Regions from separate parts of the Brevibacillus halotolerans genome, predicted to be linked through region 1. Evidence: riboswitches for the same ligand, from Rfam matches in the RefSeq annotation. Region 1 holds a riboswitch; each other region holds the start of a gene.
What was found. A riboswitch is a leader RNA that binds a small molecule or an ion and turns the genes downstream of it on or off. The one in region 1 is predicted to bind lysine.

Region 1 (7,999 bases):
ATCAATACGATGAACGATACCCGGGCGCATCACACCATTTATACCTGATAAATCCTTGCAATGATACATGAGACCATTGACCAATGTTCCTGTATAATGACCTAACGCTGGATGCACGACTAAGCCACGTGGCTTGTTTACAACCACGACATCGGAATCTTCATAGACGATGTCTAAATCCATCGCTTGCGCTTCGATCTTCAACTCTTTTGGAGGTGGCACACGCAAGCTGATCTCGTCATCCATTGCTACCTTGTAATTATTTTTAATCGGAGCATCATTGACCGTAACTCGTCCTTCTTTTACCCATGCTTGTACTTGAGAACGAGACCATTCTCCTTCTTGCATAGTCAAAAATTTATCAATGCGTTCTCCTGCTTCTTCTTTTTCCACTGTCCAATCATAACGTTCGAAAGTTTGCTCTGTCATCTATAAGCTCCTAAATATATTCATTCTAATGATAGTATGCTCTTACTTGCTGGAAGAATGTGATGGCTTGCGAGATTCCATAAAAATATCAATCAGCATCACGGCTACACCAAACGTAATAGCCATGTCAGCTACATTAAAGATTGGGAAGTTGATAATAACAGCGTGTAAAAAGTCCACTACCTGTCCCGTTGAAACTCGATCAATAAAGTTACCGATGGCTCCGCCTAATACAAGCGATAAGGCAAAGGACATACGCGGATTGCTTTTTCCTTGTTTGTAAAGAGTATAGATAATCCCAATTACAACTAGAGTAGTAATAATAATAAAAAACACACGACGGTTCTGGAGCATACCAAACGCAGCACCCATATTACGGTGAGAAGTAAGGTGGAATACATTTTCAATCAAAGGAATTGACTCCCCATATTCCATATACTTCACCACGAGATGCTTGGTCCATTGATCCAAGGCAATAACCGCGAGCGCAATTATGTAGTAGAAATACATAACAGCCTCCTTACAGAAATGGCGTAGAGTAACACCGCAAATTGTACCACAGGCAAAATCAGTTGGGCAATTTTTTTCAATAACTTCCTGCTTGTTTATTAGATCGAGCTCTTTTTATGTCTCTTTTTATGTTGCTTTTTATGTTTCAAGGAGGTCAACCCCTTTAGCTTCCGATAAAAGCGATACCCTTTGCGCACCAGATCAAGCACCCATAACGGAATCTTGATCCGACGCTCTTTTAGATAAGGGTAATAAATCCGATAGTATGCTCTTCTAATATCCTTCCATTTGCGATCTTCTCCTGGATGGATATAATCGCTCACGTCAATGATATAGGCATGTCCTTGATACATAAGAACATTTTTACCATGCACATCTTGAGGATATAAGCCCTTCGCTCTCGCTTCATCCAATGCCTCATCTACTTCTTTAATTACATTTTCAGGGATCGGGATTCCATAGCGGACACAATCAAACAACGAGATTCCTCGCATCCGCTTTATTACTAGATAATTTTCGCCCTTCTCATAACAAATCGGATAATATTTTGATTCGCCCAGACGACGATATACCTCACTCTCTTCTTCAATTCCCGGTTTTCCTGGGGCGTACAGTTTAACAACAACGTCAGGGTAATCCGGATGACAGAATACACCTGCATAATTACCAGTTCCAACAATCTCCCATGGATGAGGAGCATAAAGGACTTGCACAGGGTCATAGGGAGAAGGTGAGTCCAATACTACTTCTTCTAAAAAACGTTCTAAAAGCTCCTGCTCCAATTTCATCGGTACCCTCTCTTCGTTATCACATCTTTATTTTTATTGTAACAAAGAAAGATGCGAGAAACATTGTTCCTTTAGTAGTGTAATTTTTTCTAGAAAGAACTTTTCGCCATGCAATTGATTTGACCTGCATACTTTTAACTGACATGAGAAAAAAACCAACTCACGAGAAGCCGGTTCCTTTCCATTCAGCGTTTTCTTATTGGGATAAAGCTTTTGCTTGTTTAATTACATGCTTTCCTCAAACCAATCCCTTACTGCCTCTTTCAGCCTTTCTAACTCTTCTGATCCAGTTGCCTCACAATAAATCCGTAGCAAGGGCTCCGTACCGGATGGGCGTATCAATACCCAATGCCCACCTTCTAGTATCAGTTTAAACCCATCCGATGTATGAATCGATTCAACAGCATATCCAGCGATCGCATGTGGAGGCTTCTCTTTAAAACGGCGTAAAAAAGCTTCCTTTTCTTTCAAGCGAATATCTAGTCGGATACTATACATGCGACCAAATTGGCGGTGGATATCCGTTTTAATTTCGTCTAAACTCTTTCCCTCGATTGCGCACATTTCTGCAATTAATAAATTTATTAAAATTCCATCCTTTTCAGGAATATGTCCCAGAATGCTGGCTCCCCCGCTCTCCTCGCCGCCAATAAGCACATCACCCTTGAGCATCTGCGCCCCAATATATTTAAATCCGACAGGGGTCTCGATTATATCCAATCCATAATATTCACAAATCCGGTCTAGCTGATGAGTGGTGGCTACTGTACGAATGACTTTGCCCTGACCATTTCGGTTTTTGACCATATGGTAGGTAAGTAGCGTAAGCACTTCATTTGGAGGTAAATACCTCCCTTGTCGATCCACGATTCCAAATCGATCCGCATCTCCATCATTGGCTACTCCTAAATCCGCATGCTCGACCAACACTTGACGAGACAATTCCGCTAAATGATGTTCATTGGGCTCTGGTAGGCCTCCGCCAAATAACGGATCTCTTTCTTCGCGGATGCTTTTCACCGCAACGCCGGCCTCCTGCAATAGAGCACTCATATATCCGCTCCCTGCTCCATGCATGGCATCTACGACAACGGTTAAGTTTGCTTGCTGTAATGCATCCATGCGAATAAGTCTGCGAATATGTGCCTCATAGTGAGGCTTTAAGTGAATGGGCTGATATAACTTACAATTTTTAGCCTCCTCCATGCAGCGCGTCTCTACCTGTTCATCCCTTGCTACAATCTCTTGAATCAACACCTCTAAGCGCTGGGTAATCTCAGGAGAAGCTGGCCCTGCATATTCGGGAATATATTTGATTCCATTGTATTCTGCGGGATTGTGACTAGCTGTTAGCATCACCGCGCCGCTTACCCCAAAATGCTTGACGCCAAAGGCCACGACAGGGGTGGGGGTCGGCTCACTTACCAAGAAAGAAAGTATGCCCTGAGCAGTTAACACACGTACAACCTCTTGCGCAAACATTCGTCCCATAAAACGAGTATCATATCCCACAATGATTCCCCGATTGATCCACCCATTCTCCTCTGTATAACAGGCAATTGCTTTTGCCACGGTCCGTACATTTTCCATCGTAAACTGATCGGCCATCACAGCTCTCCAGCCGTCTGTTCCAAAAACAATCTGTTTTTTCATTTGATTCCCTCCATGCTAGACAAGGTAGTCGCGTCAAATACTCCATTTTTACTGTATGAAGGGAAATAGTAGGATAGAAGGTTTAGGAACAGAAACAAATAAAAAAGCGACCCATTGGCCGCTTTACATCTCTATCATGAAAATCCTTATTCCTGCACTAGACGTTTCAAGGAGTGCCATTCCTAATTTTTTACCAAACGGCGTACCGGTAAGCTGTCAATCTCACTTTCTCAGACCGCATGATAGGACAAAATTGCCCAGAAGCATAAAGACCAAACTCGGCTACGTATTGTTTCCCTGTTTGCAAATGTTCAACGTAGCAGGCTTCTGCTTCTGCTTCTTCATTCATATACACGTCTTTATACCCCACCTCCCTATTAGAGGATATGCCTTCCTCCACCTCATAAAGACGAATTCCTTGTGTAATTTTCGCCCACTCTTCCTTAAGGTACCCCGCAATCATATTCAGGCGATATTTAGAAATAGACCAATGGATATACACAGTGTCAGGTGCCGTTGGAATAACAGCTATAGAAGGGACTCGCTTCTCTTCTAAGATAGCTTGCCCTTGGGTTTGTTCAGCTAAAAAGTCTTTCTCCTGAGTTGTATAGCTCTCCCCTCTGTCCGTTTCCAATGGGTAGACAGCAGGATAAAAAGGTGGGCTAACAACCTTTCCCATGAACAAATTAATAAAGGACTCCTCTGCTACGCTTTGGCAGCTCTCCTTGTAAGCCTGCGACTTCAGTCCAAATTTGTGAAGTTGGTATCTCACTTGGCCAATGGTCATCTCGCACCTTGTAGCGATTTCTTGCAGTGATAGGGATTGTGCTCGCATTTGTAGGATTCTTGTAATCATGAAGGTTGTGCTCCTTTCTGCTTAACTCATTGCTTTTAAGTATAAAAGAGCTTGCCTTCAAATCATGTCGAACGCTGAACGCATAACTTTTCTTCTTTTGTCGATACCAGCTAAAACGTTCGGCATAGAGAATGCTAGTTCGACAAACTTTTTATATTTACTAAATTTTTTTAAAAGAAAAATCGATGGACAAGAAGCTTACGTGGAGTGGAAACGTTCAAGAAGCATAGAAAAAACCACTCACAAGCCTCAGAATTTCTTCCTTTTGCTTGAGAAGTGGTTTTTCCTGTATTGATTACTATGAGCAATATAAAAGGACTACAAGCTAGTCTCTTACATGTGCACTGCTAAAATCACAATCGTGCAATTTCACAACCTTTGTTTTCTTGATCCATTTGTATCCCAACCATAAAGCAAGGAAGATCGGAATGCCGATATAGGATACCATCATAGCGTACCAATCAATTTTATCTCCAATAAATGCCTCGTAATTCTGCCCCATAATCACAACGATGCACAGTATAAAAGCAAATAGCGGACCGAATGGGAACCATCTTGCTTTAAAAGGCAATTCACTCAAGCTATGCCCTTGCGCTACAAACGCTCGACGGAAGCGATAGTGGCTAATTGCAATGCCCAACCAAGCAATAAAGCCAGACATACCAGAAGCATTAAGCAACCATGCATAAACAACCCCATCGCCAAAAAAAGAAGCGAAGAAAGCAACCATCCCAACTGATGCTGTCATTAACAAACAGTAAATCGGAATACCACGACGGTTTAGTTTTGTAAAAAATTTAGGTGCTTTCCCATCCTTCGCCATCGCCCACAGCATACGTGTAGAAGCATACATACCAGAGTTACCCGCGGATAATACAGCCGATAAAATAACAGCGTTCATCACAGAGGCAGAAAATGCCAAGCCTGCTTTTTCAAATACCATTGTAAACGGGCTTAGAGCAATCGATTCTATTTCTCCACCTACCAGATTCGGACTAGTGTAGGGTACCAGCAAGCCAATAACTAAAATGGCAAAAACATAGAACAACAGAATGCGCCAGAACACTTGCTTGATGGCTTTTGGGATATTTTTACGCGGATCGTCGCTCTCTCCTGCCGCTACCCCGATTAATTCTGTACCCTGAAAGCTAAATCCAGCAATCATAAATACACCAAGGGCTGCCATAAAGCCGCCATGGAATGGAGCGTCGCCAATGGTAAAGTTCGTAAAGCCTACAGCCTCTCCGCCCATGATGCCAAAAATCATTAAGATACCAACTACCAAGAAAATAATAACGGTTGCTACTTTAATCATCGAGAACCAGAACTCTGACTCCCCATATCCTTTTACAGATAGATAGTTTAATCCAAACATAAAGGCTAAAAATAAGCCGCTCCATAATAAAGATGAACTGTTCGGGAACCAAAATTTCATTAAAAGCGTAGCGGCAGATAACTCGGCTGCAATCGTAATAGCCCAGTTATACCAATAGTTCCATCCTAATGCAAAGCCTAGAGCAGGATCTACAAACTTTGTTGCATAGGTACTAAAAGACCCTGACTCCGGCATATAAGCTGCCATTTCACCCAAGCTGGTCATTAAGAAATATACCATAATACCAATTGCTACATATGCTACAATCGCACCACCAGGGCCTGCTTGAGAGATAGCTCCACCACTTGCTAGGAATAAACCCGTACCAATAGAACCGCCAAGAGCAATCATTGTCAGGTGTCGAGCCTTTAGACCGCGCTTCAATTCCTGTGGCTGTCCCCCATCCCTAGTTGTCGATATGTTTGTTACACTTTCATTCCCAGTTGTTGCTTGAGACATAAAAAAACACTCCTTATCTTTTCAAAGATACGTGCAAGGAAGGAGTGGGAATATAAAAAATCCGTCATTGTAGAATCTGTCGACGGATTTATACGTAACCCGCATCATACCTTCCATGAAGATAGCACAACACGCTTATTCGGCAAATAAACGTGACAGTTCTGTCCCTTTCGGAAACAGCCCCAGCCTGTACATCACAGAGTCTTTGTACAAGCTTCGGCGGTCTTTCCTTTCTGATGGAGTCTACAACATCTCTGGGTCTCGTCCAGCATACTCTTAAATACCGCAACCTCTACCTCACCAGATATGATGAGGATTTTATTATTTTATTAAAAAAGATAATGCCATTATAGATGATAAACCATTAGATTTCAACTAGTTTTTTGCCTTCTATCTATGATCGTTCACGGGTTTGTTGCTTCAGCCGTAGTGGCTGTTTTTGCAGATAGGTTGCACATCGCCACAGCCATTCCATTGGTCCAAAGGCATACTGAGATAACCACCATTTACTAAACATGATCTGTAATAGATAAATCGTAATACAAAAGATAAATCCAATCCATAGCGGAATTCCTGCCGTATTAGGAATAAACAGGGAAAACAACAGGACTGTGACCAATGTCTGCAATAAGTAATTGGTTAATGCCATGCGCCCCACATATGTGAAGCCTTGCATTTTTGCTCGAAAACGTTTGTTTTCCAGAAGCAGAACAATCGATACGAGATAAAAAACGAACAACGTTTTCCCCGTCAATTGAATGTACTTTTGAATTTCTTCAGACACATAGACTTCATGGCTGAAATAATAACGAAACATCGGAATAAACAATAGAATCGTTACTACCAGACTGACAATCTGAGTGATGCGCAATCCACGTTTCCATTCATGCACACGTTGAAAAAAGTTGATCTTTCCTGCACACAATCCCAACAAAAAAAGTCCTAGTAATTCAGGAATATAGATAATTACATTGAGAATCTGGATGCCACTTAGCATTTCATAGCGTTGACTTACTTTTTGTGCATAATCCTCTAGTCCATTAAACCAAGGAGCTTCTAGTAGCACTGTCTGATCTAAATCAATATCCCCGGAATAAGCAAACCAGATAAACAACATAAACAGAGCCATTAAAAAAATGCTCCACACAAACAAGGCTGATGCCTTCTGACGATAAAAAAATAAAAGTAAAAAGCCCACTAATGCATACATATGTAAAATATCACCGTACCACAAAAGCAGAAAATGCAGGCATCCCAGAAGAAACAGCACAACTAGACGCATCGAAAAAAGGGACCTCATCCGCGACCCTTTCGCTTCTGCTCTACTCATAAATAGATAGAACCCCAATCCAAATAAAAAGGCAAACAAGGAGTAGAATTTTGTCTGGATAAATAAGTCATAACCAAAACGAAACACGGCATCAACGCCTTTGGTATATCCTCTTGTGTCAAGCGGTTGAATTCCTAGCATAGCTGGTAAGTTCACCAGAAATATACCCAGGATCGCAATGCCTCTAACGGTATCAATCGATGTTATTCGATCGTTAACGGAAATCGGTCTTGCTTGATTCATACATCACACCCCCTTTCTTTCTTGTTTGTTACTTTGCCTACTTTTATTCTTTTCTACTCAGTAGAATATAGCGCTTCTGTAATCTTTTTCCCTTTCGGTGCTCTTGAGCTTGGTTTTTTATACTCCTTAGCACCCGAAGAAGCTGTTTTTGCTTCAAATTCGAATTGGAATTGCGCTTTCTCTATATCCCATTTCAAATAGGCATCAAACGTCTTGTCACCTTTTTTAAAGCCTTTTATTAATCCGCTTTTTCCTTGCTCCATCAGTTTTTTCACATTGGTGGCAGATAAAGATTTGCCGAGTAATTTTTTCGGTAAAGTGATTTTACACCCCGTCTTGTTATACTGATCACAGCC
Region 2 (7,999 bases), 110 kb from region 1:
GTAATTTAACAGACCTAGCACGAGAGAATGGGGCTGAAATTGTACAATCGGAAGGGTTTAATCAGGCTATTGAGCTTTTATTGTCCAAGCGAGTAGATGCAACTGTTAACGATGGGCTATCTTTCCTCGACTTTAAGAAACAAAAGCCTGATGTGAAAATAAAAATTGCAGCCGAGCATCCTAACGCTACTGAAAATGGAATGATGTTTGCAAAAGGCAAACATCCTGAACTAATTGAAGCAGTAAATAAAGCGTTAAAAGAGATGAAGGCTGATGGTACTTATTTGAAAATATCCGAGAAATATTTTGGTGCAGACGTCTCCAAATAATACAGATAGGACTGAATGGAAGTGGAACAATCTGATCGTATTATCGGTATTATCGTGGATTCATTTTTCCCGCTGTTAAAGGCGGGAATTTTGTTCACGATACCTCTTACACTAGTTTCTTTTATCATTGGATTAATACTTGCCTTTTTTACTGCGATTGCTCGTTTATCAACGAATAAATTGTTGTATGGAATTTCCAGCTTTTATGTATGGGTTATCAGAGGTACTCCATTATTAGTGCAATTATTCATTATTTTCTATGGCCTACCAAAGCTAGGTGTTACTATTGATCCATTTCCGGCTGCCATTATTGGTTTTTCTTTGAGTGTAGGAGCGTATAACTCCGAAGTGATCCGTGCAGCTATTCAATCAGTGCCTAAGGGGCAGTGGGAAGCGGCTTATACAATTGGGATGACCAAAAATCAGGCAAGACGCCGAATTATTCTTCCTCAAGCTCTACGTGTGGCGATACCACCGCTTGGTAATTCGTTTATTAGTCTAGTGAAGGATACCTCTCTAGCCGCTACTATTACAGTGACAGAGATGTTTCAGATTTCGCAACAGATTACTGCGATGACATACGAACCCTTGGTGCTCTATTGTGAGGTCGCGATTATCTATCTGTTTTTCAGTACGATATTATCAGCATTGCAAAGCCGTGTGGAACATCGTCTGGAACGCCGTATGGCTAGGTAGGAGGAGAGAAGCATCATGATTGAGATAAAAGGACTTCATAAAAGCTTTCAACAAATTGATGTTTTAAAGGATATATCTGTAACGATTAAAAAAGGGGAGGCAGTCGTTATCATAGGCCCCTCAGGCTCTGGAAAGACTACATTGCTTAGATGCATGAATCTTTTGGAAATACCTACGTTGGGAAGCATGAAAATAGGAGATCAACGTCTTGACTTTACACCTGCTACCAAAATGAAGGAAAAGGATTTGCTTCCTATTCGTAAGCAATCAGGCATGGTTTTTCAAAGCTATAATCTTTTTCCGCATATGACAGCCCTAGAGAATGTCATCGAAGGACAAGTTATTGTAAAAAAACGTTCGAAGGAAGAAGCCAAGGCGAGAGCGGAGGAAATGCTTACAAAAGTGGGTCTTGCTGATCGAATGAACATGTATCCCCATCAGCTATCTGGGGGACAACAGCAGCGAGTAGGTATTGCCCGTGCGATGGCACTAGATCCAGCAGTGCTACTGTTTGATGAACCAACCTCTGCACTAGACCCGGAATTAGTTGGTGAGGTATTGAAGGTGATGAAACAGCTAGCAGAAGAGGGAATGACAATGGTGATCGTTACCCATGAAATGAATTTCGCACGAGATGTAGCCGATCGTATCCTTTTTATGGATGGCGGTGTCATTTTGGAACAGGGGACTCCTGAGGAAGTCTTTGAGCATTCAAAAAACGAACGAACGCAACAATTTTTACGGCGCATACAAGCATAACGATTGAGCACTGGAGCTATTCCAGTGTTTTTTTTTACCAAGATCGAGCTTTAATTTAAATAGTAGGGGTAGGGTTACTGTATATAAGGCAAGATGTAAGAGAAATTGGTAAAAAAAAGATGAAAACGTTTTGGCATCTAAGTACGTCTAATAAATAAGTAAACAGGAAAGCCTAAAAGACGAGCACAAAAGTCCGAGACAGCTTTTTATAGGTAGCACTTATTTTTATGGAAAGAATACATAGCAAGTAGCTTAGTAAATTGACATGTCTCTTCTTCAATAACAATATGAAATTCGAGGAAGCAGGTGGAGAGTAATGAACATCTCAAAATGGACAAAAACAGGTATTGTAGCAGTTCTTTGTCTACCATTCATACATGCAGCAGGTTCACAGCATTTTTTGCAGGCGGCTGAGAAACCGGTATATGTAGCTCAGGTGTCCGAGGAGACTAAAGGCGCTGGTCAACAAGGCACACAAACAACCAAATCCGCCGGTACAGAAGAATCTGTTTCAGTCGAGGATAAACAAGAAGTTCGCCTATATTCTATACAGGATCAAGATAAGCATGGCTTTATTGATGCAACGGGAAAGGTAGTCATTGCTCCCCAATTTGAAGTGGTTGGTGAGTTTCATGAAGGGCTTGCCGTTGCTAAGAAGGATGGGAAATACGGGTTTATCAACCAGCATGGCTCTTTTGTAATCCCACCTCAGTATGAGGAAGCCGATTCGTTCTCAGAAGGAGTAGCTGCTGTTAAAGCAGGGGATCGCTTTGGTTTTATCAATAAAGAAAATAAGATGGTGATCCCAGCCAAGTTCCAATTTGCTCGTAGCTTTCAAAATGGTCTAGCTGCTATAGGTGAAAATCATAAATATGGTTTTATCAATAAGAGTGGACAAATCGTGATTCAACCAGAATATGAGATTGTCTGGGGCTTTCAAGAAGGTACCACTGTAGCCTATAAGGATGGAAAAGCAGGTTATCTTGATCAAACAGGAAAGGTCATCATTCCTTTTACTTATCAAATTGCGAATCCATTTCAAGAAGGGCTGGCCCTAGTCTATGCGGGTGAGAAGAAGGGATATAGTCTCATCAACAAGCAGGGTCAGGAGGTAGTGAAACCAGAGGGTTTTGAGCCTGGGAGCTTTTCAGAAGGAGTAGCCGATGTGATGGTTGCTGTGGATGGGGATTTTAAAGCAAGCTATATTAACAAAAAAGGTGAGTTTTTACTTCCACCTACTTATGAACGTACATTGCCTTTTTCCGAGGGACTTGCTTCTGTTAAGGTGAATGGCAAATATGGATTTATCAACAAGCAAGGAAAAATGGTAATTAAGCCTCAATTTGAATCGGGCGGTGTATTTCATAACGGTTTGGCTTATGTGGTAACACATGACGAACAAGGATATAGCTTTTGTTATGTCAATAAACAAGGTGAAATCATTTGGAAAAGCTCTGTAATGAAGGAGTTTCCAGGGGATTTGGATTAATTGTGCCGAAGCTCTCGCGATATTGGTAGCGAGAGCTTTTTTGTGAAATAAAATATGTCTAAAATGTGTCTAAAGTCATTTGAATGTTCTGTTAAATAAAGTATAATATTGGTAATGATTTGGAAAGGGGATATAAAACCATGGAAATCGGCATTGCTATGTATCCGATCATAGGGGTCTTAGTCTTCTCTTTCATCTTGTTCTACTACTTGTATAAAGGAATTATGAAGGATACAACAAAGCACGATGAGGAGCATGTATGGGTTGATTACGATACGAGCTTTATGAAGGAGACTCCTCACTCACAGCAGAAAAAGGCAAAAAGTAATCAGAATATGTAAACACAAAATGGTTGGAGCACTCCTCTTAAGGGGTGCTTTTTTACTTATGTAATTTTTAAATTTCCTGAATTGTATGTTATAACTAAATGGAAAGGCTTCGAAGCTGTCAATTTTTTAAAAGGAGAGCGTCCATGCGTAAACCATATCTTATTGGCCTTGTGTTATTAGCTGTTTGGTTTGTCTGGCTCCTCTATGGATTAAACTTTTACCGAGGAGAACAATTTAGCACTTTATTTTTATTAGTTGCTTTTGGTACAGGCGTTTTTCCCATCTATTTTAGCTTCGTTCATTTATTAATTGGTGAACGATCAAAGCAATGGATCAGTTGGGTTGGGATTGTAGCTACGGCTTTTGTGATCGTACCCGTTTCGATTTTTCTTTTATACCGATTTGCTTAAAAAATCCATTTGTACAAAGCGGTTGTCAGGTAAGGGTTTATCTGATAAAGTGAAGTGAAAATTATATAGGAATAATCCAAAATAGAGGTGCGCAGCGGATGAGTCATCCTGTTTGCTTTACATCGCCGGGACGATGAGGACAGGATAAAAGGTCAATGCGCCGAAGTCGTTGCTGACCGGCAATCTACGGCTGGGGTGTACGTGAATAACGTACGTCTTGTCATGAAAGGTGCGCCTTTCGTGGAGCGCTATTTATGAGTTGCCAAGGTAGAACCAGCAATGAGTAGGCGAATCCACTCGTTGCTTTTTTGCTTATCAAGGGGTTATTCTTTTTTCAAAACAGTAATTTTGCAATAGCGATTACATAAACCAAATTGGTAGGAGGAAACACTCGATGAACATGATGAATGCCCACGAAATTATCAGCTTTATTCAAAAGAGCGAGAAGAAGACGCCTGTGAAGGTGCATGTAAAGGGAAATTTAGAAGGAATTGATTTTGGTCAAAATACAAAAACCTTTATTACAGGCAATGTAGGTGTATTGTTTGGCGAATGGAAGGACGTACAGCCTGTGCTTGAAGCCAATAAGGACAGCATTGAGGACTATGTGGTAGAGAGCGATCGTCGCAATTCTGCAATCCCGATGCTAGATACAAAGGAAATTCAAGCGCGTATTGAGCCAGGTGCTATCATTCGTGATCAAGTACACATTGGAAATAATGCAGTAATTATGATGGGTGCAGTAATTAATATCGGTGCTTCTATCGGAGAAGGTACTATGATCGATATGGGCGTTATTATTGGCGGACGCGGTACGGTTGGTAATAATTGCCACATTGGAGCAGGAGCTGTCATAGCGGGTGTTATCGAGCCGCCTTCTGCCACACCTGTAATTATTGAGGATGATGTATTGGTTGGAGCAAATGCTGTTATTTTAGAGGGTGTGCGGATTGGTAAAGGCTCAGTGGTTGCTGCGGGAGCTGTTGTAACACAGGATGTTCCTGCAAACGTAGTAGTGGCTGGGACACCGGCAAGAATCCTAAAAGAAATTGATGCAAAAACCAAATCCAAAACAGAGATTATGCAAGAACTACGTCAGCTATAAGCGTGTAAGAAACTGTAAGATATATATCATATCAGCTAGTCATTGATTGTGCTGAATAAAAGGGGCGTCTTCCCATGACGGATTGGCTACAAAAAGATGAAACCTATTTGATGTCCACCTACAAACGATTGCCGATTGCAATTGAAAAGGGAGAGGGCAATTATTTACTTGATACAGAGGGAAAAGCTTATCTTGATTTGTTTACTGGTCTGGCTGTCTCTGTTCTGGGCCACTCTCATCCCAAAATTGTAGAAGCTCTTGTAGAACAGGGAGAGAAATTCTTGCACATCTCCAACATTTTTTTGAACAAGCCAGCCATCACATTGGCAGAGCAGTTAGTTACGCATACGATTCCGGGAAAAGTTTTTTTTAGTAACTCAGGAGCTGAAGCAACAGAAGCCGCGATCAAGCTTGTGCATAAATGGGCCAAAATGACCGGAAAAGAGAATGCTGGGATTGTTGTGCTAAAAAATAGCTTCCACGGTAGGACGCTTGGAGCTGTCAAGCTTACAAGACAAGCTCATGTTTATCAGGATTACCCGTTGCCGGCATTTCCTGTATATGAGGTAGCTCCTGGTGATATAGAAGGATTGCAAAAGATTATTACGACGTACTCACCTGTTTGCTTATTAATGGAGCCAGTTCTCGGATCGGGTGGAGTTATTCCGCTTTCGGAGAGCTTTTTGCAAACAGCTTTTGCTCTGTGTAAAGAACATGACATGCTATTTGCTATGGATGAAATTCAAACAGGTATGGGGCGAACTGGTAAACTGTTTGCTTACCAGCATACGACTGTGGAACCTGATCTTATCTTATTTGCCAAAGGTGTCGGCGGTGGATTGCCGCTTGGTGGGGTGATTGCTGGAGAAAAACTGGCGAATCTTTTCAAACCTGGAGACCATGGGACAACATTTGCCCCCTCCCCTTTAAGTGCAGCATTGGGCAATGCGGTTATGGAAGCTCTGCTGGTAGATGGATGGCTTGAAGAGGGGAAAAAGCAAGCAGAGTATTTATGGGCTCGTATAGCTCATTTAGTTGATGAATATCCACAGCTTCTATCTGATATTCGAGGCAAAGGCATGATGCTCGGCATTCAGACGAAGCTAGCTCCAGAAGAGGTTAGCCATATCCAACAAGGGATGCTAGAGGCCGGCTTTTTAATTGATGTTACGCAGAAAACGATTATTCGACTATTGCCTCCGCTCACCCTAACCAGCGAGGAGATCGACCGCCTTATGGTGTGTTTCCGCGACGTGTTAGAGCAGGCGGCCCGCGTGAAGGGAGAGGTTATGTAAATGACACCCCCTTTTGTAGCTATTCGCCGTGAGTTGCACAAGATCCCGGAGCCTGGTTTTGCCGAGTTTAAAACGCAGCAGTTTTTGCTTTCATTTATTGCCCAGTTACCTCAGGAGCATCTTGAGGTAACAACTTGGAAAACAGGTGTGCTAGTTAAAGTAAACGGGACATCTCCGAAGCGAATGCTAGCTTGGCGTGCTGACATGGATGGACTGCCGATTGAAGAGGAGACCAGCTATGATTTTCGTTCCCAACATCAGGGCTATATGCATGCATGCGGACATGATCTACACATGGCTATAGGGCTTGGCATCCTAAGTGAGTTTGCCAAAAGTCCTGCTGAAGACGATTTATTGTTTGTTTTTCAACCAGCAGAAGAGGGACCAGGCGGCGCGGAACCAATGCTAGCCAGCCCTGAATTTCGTTGCTATCAGCCCGATGCTATCTTTGCTCTGCATATCGCACCAGAATATCCAGTCGGTACCATTGCAATGAAAGAAGGAGTTTTCTTTGCCAACACTTCAGAATTATTTATTGAGGTGAAGGGAAAGGGGGGGCATGCAGCTTATCCGCATCTCGCCAATGATATGGTAGTTGTAGCGGCACAGCTTGTGACCCAATTACAGACGATTGTTGCTCGAAATGTAAATCCGTTAGATGCTGGAGTAATTACGGTAGGTAAAATCGAAGGCGGTACAAAGCAAAATATTATCGCCGAGGTAGCTCGACTAGAAGGAACGATTCGCACGCTGTCTCAGGGTTCGATGCGTAAGATTAAACAGCGGATTGAAGCGATCGTCCAAGGGATAGAAATAGGCTTCGATTGTGAAGCAACAATTGATTATGGTGCCATGTACTGTCAGGTGTATAATGATCCAGAGCTGTCCAAACGATTTATGAGCTGGTTGGATCGTCAGGATGATGTTACATTGGTTCGGTGCACCGAAGCGATGACCGGTGAAGATTTCGGATACTTTTTGGCAGAAATCCCTGGCTTTTTATTTTGGCTCGGTGTAGACACTCCTTATGGCTTGCACCATGCTAAGCTAGAACCAAACGAACAAGCTATCGAGCATGCAATCGAAATCGTCACCCGTTTCTTTCGCCAATATGAAAATGCAATGTCAAATGAAAACAACTAAAAAGCAACCAAAGACGGCCTGTGGGTCGTCTTTTGCTATATGTACAAATATCCGATTGGTTATCCACAATCTAATCTAAGTCATCAATGAGAAAAGGAAGCTTTGCTATCAGAATTAGCTTCAAATCACTATTATCCACTTGTGCATAAAATTTGAGAACATACTGTGGATACTGTGGATGAAGGTAAAAAAGTTCTTTTTTAACCACAACTATTTAAGAAATAATGCGTCTAAGATATAAAGAAAACAAAAAGGAACATATATCCTTTTGATCTGAAAGCATACAAGTATAAGCTTCGGCTTTCTATATATTATGATTGATGGAGGAATTGTGATGAAAAAGAAATGGATAGCAGGACTTGCAACTGTCATTGTTGCAGCTACAGCTACAACTGCATGGGGAGATACCAGCATACGTACATATTTCAATGGAGAGCGCAATAC
Region 3 (7,999 bases), on a different contig from region 1:
ATAACTCTTGAAAAGGGGTAGAAAAGCCAAAATTTTCGACATCACCAATAAGAAATAAGTTCAAGCTTCTCTCTTGTGATACCAATTCTATAAATGCTTCATAATCTGCTTCTGTTAGTTTTCGGATCATTTGACAATTCCCTCTCCAAAAGTTTTTCTCTCCATTATTTGAAAAAGTGTACTATTTGTCAATAGAATTCAGAAAAAACACATAAAGCCCGGTGGACGTCTCTCCACCAGGCTCCTTGATTAATCCAATCCTATCCCTGTCCATTTGAAGCACTCTACATTCTGTTTTATCTAAAACAAATTAAGCGTGCACGACAGCATCGGCAGAAACATCCAATCCAAACGCCGTATGCAGTGTAGCTACAGCTTGCGCCACTTTTTCTGCCGGGATCACACAAGATACCTTAATATCAGAGGTAGATACCATCCGAATGAGAATATCCTGGCTGGATAAATGACTAAACATATCGGCTGCCACTCCCGGATTGGTTATCATACCAGCTCCTACAATTGAAACTTTTGCAAGGCCAGATTCATATTCCACATGCTCAAAGCCTAACTCTTCCTGATGAGCCGCCAAGGTCTCCAGCGTTCTATGTAAATCGTCAGCGGAGATCGTAAAGGAAACATTATTTGCTTTGTCATGATAGGTGCTTTGAATAATGATATCTACATTAATTGAAGCGTCCGCCAATGCTTTAAATAATAAGGATAACATGCCTACTTTTACAGGCATTCCGATAACCGTTATAGAAGATACATCTTTGTCATGAGCTATTCCGCTGATTACTTTGCCTAACTCCATGTTTGTCTCCTCCTCAACCAATGTTCCCTCTTCTTCTGTAAAACTGGAACGAACCACAAGTCGAACTCGATGTTTTTTTGCACTTTCCACAGAACGTGGATGCAAGACACCAGCTCCTAGAGTTGCTAATTCTAGCATCTCATCATATGAAATGGAGCTTACCTTTTGTGCACGAGAAACAATACGCGGATCGGCTGTAAATACCCCTGATACATCTGTATAGATTTCACAGCAGGTAGCCTGTAGACTAGCCGCAATTGTTACCGCTGTAGTATCAGACCCGCCCCGTCCCAATGTTGTAATTTCTCCGTTTTCGCTAGCTCCTTGAAACCCTGCTACGATGACAATTTTCCCCTGCTGTATTTCTTGCTCAATCCGTTGACTGTTGATCGTACTAATGCGTGCCTTTCCATGCTTCTCTTCCGTTAAAATGCCAGCTTGCCAGCCTGTCATGGACACAGCTTCGTACCCTCTGCTTTGTAGGGCCATACTAAGTAACGCAATGGAAACCTGTTCGCCTGTAGCAAGCAGCATATCCATTTCACGAGCAGGTGGGCTCTCATGTAATTCCTTTGCTAAATCGACCAGCACATCTGTTGTTTTTCCCATAGCAGATACCACAACCACCATGGCATACCCGGCATCCTTATAACGGATAATTCTCTGTGCTACCTCTTGAATACGCTCCGCAGAGCCTACGGATGTTCCTCCGTATTTTTGCACCACAATTTCCATTTCGAATCTCTCCTCTGGTATATTCTGCTAGTCTGGATCATATGCCTTCCTTGATTCATTTATAATGAAAGCTTTTTACTAATTGAAGTACAAAAAAGGCAACGACAAAGGAAATACCTAGTCGTTGCCCTAACTGGACATACACGGTCCCTCCTTCCCCTGATTCACGGAAATGCCAAAGCAAGTAATAATAGCTTTAGCAGCCCGGTGAGATAGCTCTCCATTTGCATGACGGGTAGGACATACAAATGACAGTCTTACGCTTATTCAACGTAAGCCCAGCATGCACCGCTTGGGTATCGCGTGCACACTTCGGCAAATTCCCCTTTTCCAGCTCCATCATAGATTCCCATATCTCCGGAGGGTACTCTTGGTTTTTGCGCCTCTACCTCACTCCTGTATAGGGAAGTGAGGTTGTTGCTTATGAGATTATTCAGAATTATATCACGTTACTTTATCCGTTACAATTCTTTTTAGGATATAAGAAGATAGTAGCGTGATACAATGAGCATAGTTTTCGTACCTTTTTAAATAGGACATGAAAGGAGGCTTTCTAATGAAAGATAATAAAACCTTACAGAACCAAACCGAGGCAAACACGGACAATAACACACCTTCCCCCGTACAGTTGAACTCAAAATCCACCTCGTCTGTTGTTCTTATCACTGGGTGTTCAAGCGGCTTTGGAAAACAAATTAGTATCGCTCTTGCAGAAGCTGGCTATCAAGTGATCGCCACAATGCGTGATGTAACAAAAAAAGAGCCTCTTCTTCAAGAGGCTTCAGCCCGTGGCATTGAGGACCGTTTACACATGATCCCCTTAGATGTTACGAAACAAGATAGTATTACGCAGGCCATCGACCAAACGCTACAACTATTTGGCAAGATAGACATATTGATTAACAATGCTGGCTATGCGACTGGCGGTTTTACTGAAGAAATCCCTCTAGAGGACTGGCGCAGTCAGTTTGAAACCAATTTTTTTGGAGCGGTAGCCACTACTCAAGCGGTTTTAAAACCCATGCGTGAGCAAAGGAGCGGTCTCATTATCAATATGAGCAGCATTTGCGGACAATTTGGCTTCCCTATGCTCGGTCCCTACACCGCTTCCAAACATGCACTAGAAGGCTTCAGTGAATCTCTACGCTTAGAAATGCTCCCATTTGGCATCAAGGTGGTCCTAATAGAGCCTGGGCCATATCGAACTGATATATGGGAAAAAAGCATAGAAGCAGCAGCTTTCTCACCTGAGTCTCCCTATCATACCTTTTTAGAGTATTTGCAACAGCAAGCCAAGCACAACGCCATGCACTCTGGCGATCCAGAAGAAGTAGTCCACACCGTATTACGTATTGTAAAAGCTCCTAATCCGTCCTTTCGTTATCCGGTTGGAAAAAGCATCAAAAGCTTACTCTTTAGTAAAAAAATATTACCCTGGAGATTCATAGAGCTACTTGTAAAAAAGCAATTACACAAAATTATGAAGAAATAAGCTTATTTCTCATCCTTCAATCCTCTTAAGTGCGCAATAATATCTCTTGCTAATTTATCACCAATACCCAGCTGGCGGAAATCTTCCACTGTTGCTTCCCGCATCTTTTTCAACGAGCCGAAATGCTGAAACAGCTTCTTCCGCCGCTTCTCTCCTATGCCTGGTATCTCATCTAATTGGGAAGAAAGCATTGTTTTCGAACGGGCCTGACGATGAAACGTGATAGCAAAGCGGTGTACTTCATCCTGGACGCGTTGCAACAAATAAAACTCATGGCTGTCCCGTTTAAGCTCTACAGGCATAGGCGGGTCACCATAGAGTAACATCGCTGTTTTATGCTTCTCGTCCTTAGCGAGTCCACAGACGGGGATGAACAGTCCTAATTCATTTTCTAACACATCCATCGCCGCACTAATTTGACCTTTGCCTCCATCAATTACAATTAGATTTGGCAATGGCTGATTTTCTTTTAACAGGCGAGAATATCTACGTAAAATAACCTCTCGCATGGAACCGTAATCATCAGGGCCTTCTACTGTTTTTATTTTATATTTTCGGTACTCCTTCTTGTCTGGTTTCCCATCGGTAAAGACAACCATGGCCGAGACAGGTTCCGTTCCCTGTATGTTAGAGTTGTCAAAGGCCTCAATACGAAGAGGGGTTCCTATTCCCATAATGTTGCCTAAATTATGGACAGCCTGCACAGTACGGGCATCATCCTTTGCTAATAGGGCAAATTTCTCAGCTAGGGCAATGCGAGCATTTTCGTTAGCCATATCAATTAGTTCATGCTTTTTCCCTCGTTTTGGAGTCAGCACTTTTACTCCTAGCCATTCCGAGATCAGCTCCGGCTCACTTTCCTCAGGAAGTAAAATCTCTTTTGGCAGAGCTTGCTGTTTTTCAAAATAATACTGTGCTACAAACGACATGAAATCCTCTATAGCGTCTCCGTAAAAAGGAAACGAGCTTGTATCACGCTCGATTAGTTTACCTGAACGCATATAGAAGACCTGAACGCACATCCAGCCCTTATCGGTATGATAACCAAAAATATCGCGGTCAACTGTATCAGTCAATGTAATCTTTTGCTTCTCCATGACTGCTTCAATATTATGAATTTGGTCACGAAATTCCTTTGCTCGTTCAAACTCTAAATTTTCGGCAGCCATCATCATTTTCTCTGTTAGGATTTCCTTCGTCGCCTTATGACCGCCATCTAGAAATCTAGCAATCTCATCAACAATACGTAGATTCTCCGCCTTATCCACCTCGAACACACAGGGTGCCATACATTGATGCATGTGGTAATACAAGCATACCTGCTTCGGCATATTTTTACATTTACGCAGCGGGTATAAACGATCCAGCAGCTTCTTCACTTCTTGGGCAGCGGTCGCATTGGGATACGGTCCAAAATACTTCGCCTTATCCTTTAAAACGCGACGCGTGATCTCCAAACGCGGATGCGCCTCATTGGTAATTTTAATATAGGGGTATGTCTTATCATCTTTTAATAAAATATTGTATCTAGGATCATATTTTTTGATCAGATTACATTCTAAAATAAGCGCCTCAATCGGGCTAGAGACGACAATATATTCAAAATCAGCAATTTCATTTACTAATAGCTGAGTTTTACCATCATGACTGCCAGTAAAATAGGAACGAACGCGATTTTTTAATACCTTAGCTTTTCCCACATAGATAATGTCGCCATTCGCATTTTTCATTAGATAACAGCCTGGCTTATCCGGTAATATCGCAAGCTTATCTTTGATCTGACTCACGTCGCGTTCTCCCTTCCTAGTAGTATGTACTCGATCCATTTTCTTCCGAATCCAAATGGTTTTTTCGCCTATCCTTTATCCTAGCACACTTGTTCTCTTTTTCCTACTTATAAAGATTGGGATAGGAAACAAAAAACCCGCACTCCTTTTCAGGAGCCGGGCTTTTAGAACGCATGCTGTACATTTCGACTCAGACGCACTTGTTCTTTTGCAACAATCTTACAGATGTTTGTTGATTGTTTCCATCAAAGCATCTTTTGGTTTAAATCCAACCATTTTGTCCACAGGTTGACCGTCTTTGAAAAGAATCAAAGTTGGGATGGACATAACGCCAAATTTACCAGCAGATTCTGGATTGTCGTCAACATTTACTTTCACGATTTTAAGCTTTTCGCCTACTTCTTTATCCATATCCTCAAGCACAGGAGCGATCATTTTGCAAGGTCCACACCATGGAGCCCAAAAGTCTACCAATACTGTACCTTGTTCGATATCTTGTGCAAAAGATTGATCAGTTGCATTTGTAATAGCCATAGGATAAAATCCTCCTTTACTCTTAAAAAAATAACTTAAAGCCTTCTGAAAGTATATCATCTATAGCCAAAATTGACCATGACTCAAAATACTTTCATTATACTTTGAAAAAATAATTCCTATTTCTATCTTATCCTGCTACAAAATGGTTGAATCCATTCGTTACAGTTGCTCAAATCCATGAACAAAAAAGCAAATCGTTTCTTCCTCATCCTCAGTTAACTCTTAGCTTCGCATGGCTGGAAGAATTGCCGGCATCAATCAAAAGTGTTTTTCTATCTCCCACTATTGCTGCTAATATGGGACGATCAGTCTCCTGATAGGGGGTAAGATATAAAATACGTTTTGACATTTGTATCAGTTGCTGCAATTTCTTCCCTCCTGACTCTCTTGTTTATTTCGTAGCGGATCGTTGCTCTGTATTTCTTCATTAATATGATTTTTTCATCTTTTCTTACTCTAAAGTAATTTCTCCACAAAAGCAAAAAACTACGGTCCTTTCTTAAGCAACCGTAGTCTAAGCAATCATATTTATTATGTTTTATCCCACTACTACCTTTTTAAATTCCTCGGTTAGCAACGGTACTACTTCAAACAAGTCACCCACGATTCCATAGTCAGCTACTTGGAAAATAGGGGCTTCTGGGTCTTTATTGATAGCCACAATCACTTTGGAGTTTGACATTCCTGCCAAATGTTGAATAGCTCCAGAAATTCCGCAAGCGATATATAAATCAGGTGTTACCACTTTACCCGTTTGACCAATTTGCAGTGCATAGTCGCAATAATCTGCATCGCAAGCTCCACGGGAAGCACCAACTGCTGCTCCTAGAACCTCAGCTAGTTCTTCTAGCGGCTGGAAGCCTTCCTTGCTCTTCACGCCACGACCACCAGCGATAATAACCTTTGCTTCAGATAAATCTACTTTGCCAGATGTTTTGCGAACGACTTCTTTAATAACACTGCGTAGATCCTTTAGTTCTACGTCTATCGCGATCACTGTAGCAGATTGACCTGCCTTTGCTTCACTCAGCGCAATATTGTTTGGACGGATCGTTGCGAATATTTTGTTATCGGAGAAGATGCGCTTTTGAAAAGCTTTCCCTGCATAAATAGGACGTGTAAAAACTGGACCTGCTTCCACATTAGTCACATCTGAAATCAGACCTAATCCTAATCGAGCAGCAACTCGTGGTGCGATATCACGTCCAATCGCTGTATGCCCTGCTACGATAGCGTCTGGATTCACCTCTTGAATGACCTTTACCACAGCCTGTGCATAAGCATCTGGAGCATATTGGTCCAATGTTGCATTTTTTACTGCATAAAGGCTAGTCGCTCCGTATTCCCCCAGCGCATTGGCATATGTATCTGCATCGCTACCAAATGCGGCAGCTACTACTTCGCCACCCTCTGCAATGATCTGGGCGGCAGCCAATGCCTCCAAGGAAACGTTACGCAATTGATGATCACGTGCTTCAGTTAGTACGAGTACTTTTTTCATTTGGAAGTCCTCCCTTAGATCACTTTTGCTTCGTTACGCAGTAGTTGCACTACTTCAGCCACTTGGCTTGGAATATCACCTGACAAGATACGACCTGCCTCTTTCTTTTCCGGTACATATTGATACACGATCTCGGTTTTACTTGCTACCTCTTCTTCTGTAAGCCCCAAATCATCTGCGGACAGACGATCCAATGGTTTCTTTTTCGCCTTCATAATGCCTGGTAATGATGGATAACGCGGTTCATTTAAGCCTTGCTGTGCCGTGATTAGGACCGGTAGGGAGGTTTCGACTACCTCCGTGTCTCCTTCTACATCGCGTTCTACCCGAACCGTCGTACCCTCAATGTCAATTTTCACCGCTGTTGAAACATGGTTGATAGATAGCTCTTCAGCTAAACGAGGACCACCTTGACCTGCGCCGGAATCCACAGCCATTTGTCCACCTAGGATAAGATCGAATCCTTCTTTTTTGGCAACGGCCGCTAGTACCTTTGCTGTTGTATATTCATCACCAAATAATGATTCATCATCTACTAGCACTGCTCGATCGGCTCCCATAGCCAGAGCGGTGCGCAACTCTTTTTCGGCACCATCTTTGCCTACGGTCATTACAATAACCTCGCCGCCAAGATCATCTCGTAGCTTGATTGCCTCTTCAATGGCATATTCATCATAAGGATTAATAATCGTTTCCACGCCATCATCACTAATGAGTCCGTCCTGAATAATGATCTTTTCTTCGGTGTCAAAGGTCTGCTTCATCGCAACTAAGATTTTCATGGTTGAAACCTCCTATCGATTGGAAAATTGCGGTTTACGTTTTTCAAGAAAAGCAGTTACGCCTTCTTTCATATCTTCAGTAGTAAATACCTGCCCAAACAATTCAGCTTCACGTTTCATTCCAGCAGATAATCCCAGCTCAACACCGCTGTGAATGGCATCCAGTGCGCATTTGACAGAAATCGCACCCTTTTCTGAAATTTTACGAGCTAGCTTTTTACTTTCTTCCAATAACTGTTCCACTGGATAAACAGCTTCTGCCAAACCAATCGCAAGAGCTTCTTCTCCATCAATCATATCGGAAGTCAGTATGAGTTGTGTAGCTTTTCCTCGTCCAATTAGACGCGGCAA

Region 2: linked by a shared signal. The riboswitch ahead of dapD (2,3,4,5-tetrahydropyridine-2,6-dicarboxylate N-acetyltransferase) and the one ahead of O0550_RS03460 (amino acid permease) in region 1 are both predicted to bind lysine.
Region 3: linked by a shared signal. The riboswitch ahead of O0550_RS02170 (aspartate kinase) and the one ahead of O0550_RS03460 (amino acid permease) in region 1 are both predicted to bind lysine.

The regions. Positions count from the first base shown of each region.
Region 1 is NZ_JAPTNK010000002.1:124,360-132,358, reverse strand. Features, by position in the region: gene O0550_RS03485 (RluA family pseudouridine synthase) at 1-429, opposite strand, end outside; gene lspA (signal peptidase II) at 472-939, opposite strand; gene O0550_RS03475 (serine/threonine protein kinase) at 1,038-1,727, opposite strand; gene O0550_RS03470 (phosphoglucomutase/phosphomannomutase family protein) at 1,953-3,380, opposite strand; gene O0550_RS03465 (DUF4912 domain-containing protein) at 3,571-4,236, opposite strand; gene O0550_RS03460 (amino acid permease) at 4,562-6,070, opposite strand; lysine riboswitch at 6,185-6,373, opposite strand; gene O0550_RS03455 (DUF418 domain-containing protein) at 6,465-7,643, opposite strand; gene O0550_RS03450 (DNA topoisomerase III) at 7,697-7,999, opposite strand, start outside.
Region 2 is NZ_JAPTNK010000002.1:14,198-22,196, forward strand. Features, by position in the region: gene O0550_RS02900 (amino acid ABC transporter substrate-binding protein) at 1-329, shown strand, start outside; gene O0550_RS02905 (amino acid ABC transporter permease) at 345-1,025, shown strand; gene O0550_RS02910 (amino acid ABC transporter ATP-binding protein) at 1,041-1,784, shown strand; gene O0550_RS02915 (WG repeat-containing protein) at 2,101-3,273, shown strand; gene O0550_RS02920 (hypothetical protein) at 3,414-3,614, shown strand; gene O0550_RS02925 (hypothetical protein) at 3,746-4,012, shown strand; lysine riboswitch at 4,087-4,271, shown strand; gene dapD (2,3,4,5-tetrahydropyridine-2,6-dicarboxylate N-acetyltransferase) at 4,407-5,117, shown strand; gene O0550_RS02935 (aspartate aminotransferase family protein) at 5,192-6,412, shown strand; gene O0550_RS02940 (N-acetyldiaminopimelate deacetylase) at 6,413-7,555, shown strand; gene O0550_RS02945 (hypothetical protein) at 7,890-7,999, shown strand, end outside.
Region 3 is NZ_JAPTNK010000001.1:490,178-498,176, reverse strand. Features, by position in the region: gene O0550_RS02175 (GNAT family N-acetyltransferase) at 1-130, opposite strand, end outside; gene O0550_RS02170 (aspartate kinase) at 311-1,549, opposite strand; lysine riboswitch at 1,755-1,945, opposite strand; gene O0550_RS02165 (SDR family oxidoreductase) at 2,106-3,041, shown strand; gene uvrC (excinuclease ABC subunit UvrC) at 3,044-4,867, opposite strand; gene trxA (thioredoxin) at 5,048-5,362, opposite strand; partial or broken gene O0550_RS02150 (MBL fold metallo-hydrolase) at 5,589-5,714, opposite strand; gene O0550_RS02145 (electron transfer flavoprotein subunit alpha/FixB family protein) at 5,904-6,866, opposite strand; gene O0550_RS02140 (electron transfer flavoprotein subunit beta/FixA family protein) at 6,881-7,648, opposite strand; gene O0550_RS02135 (enoyl-CoA hydratase) at 7,661-7,999, opposite strand, start outside.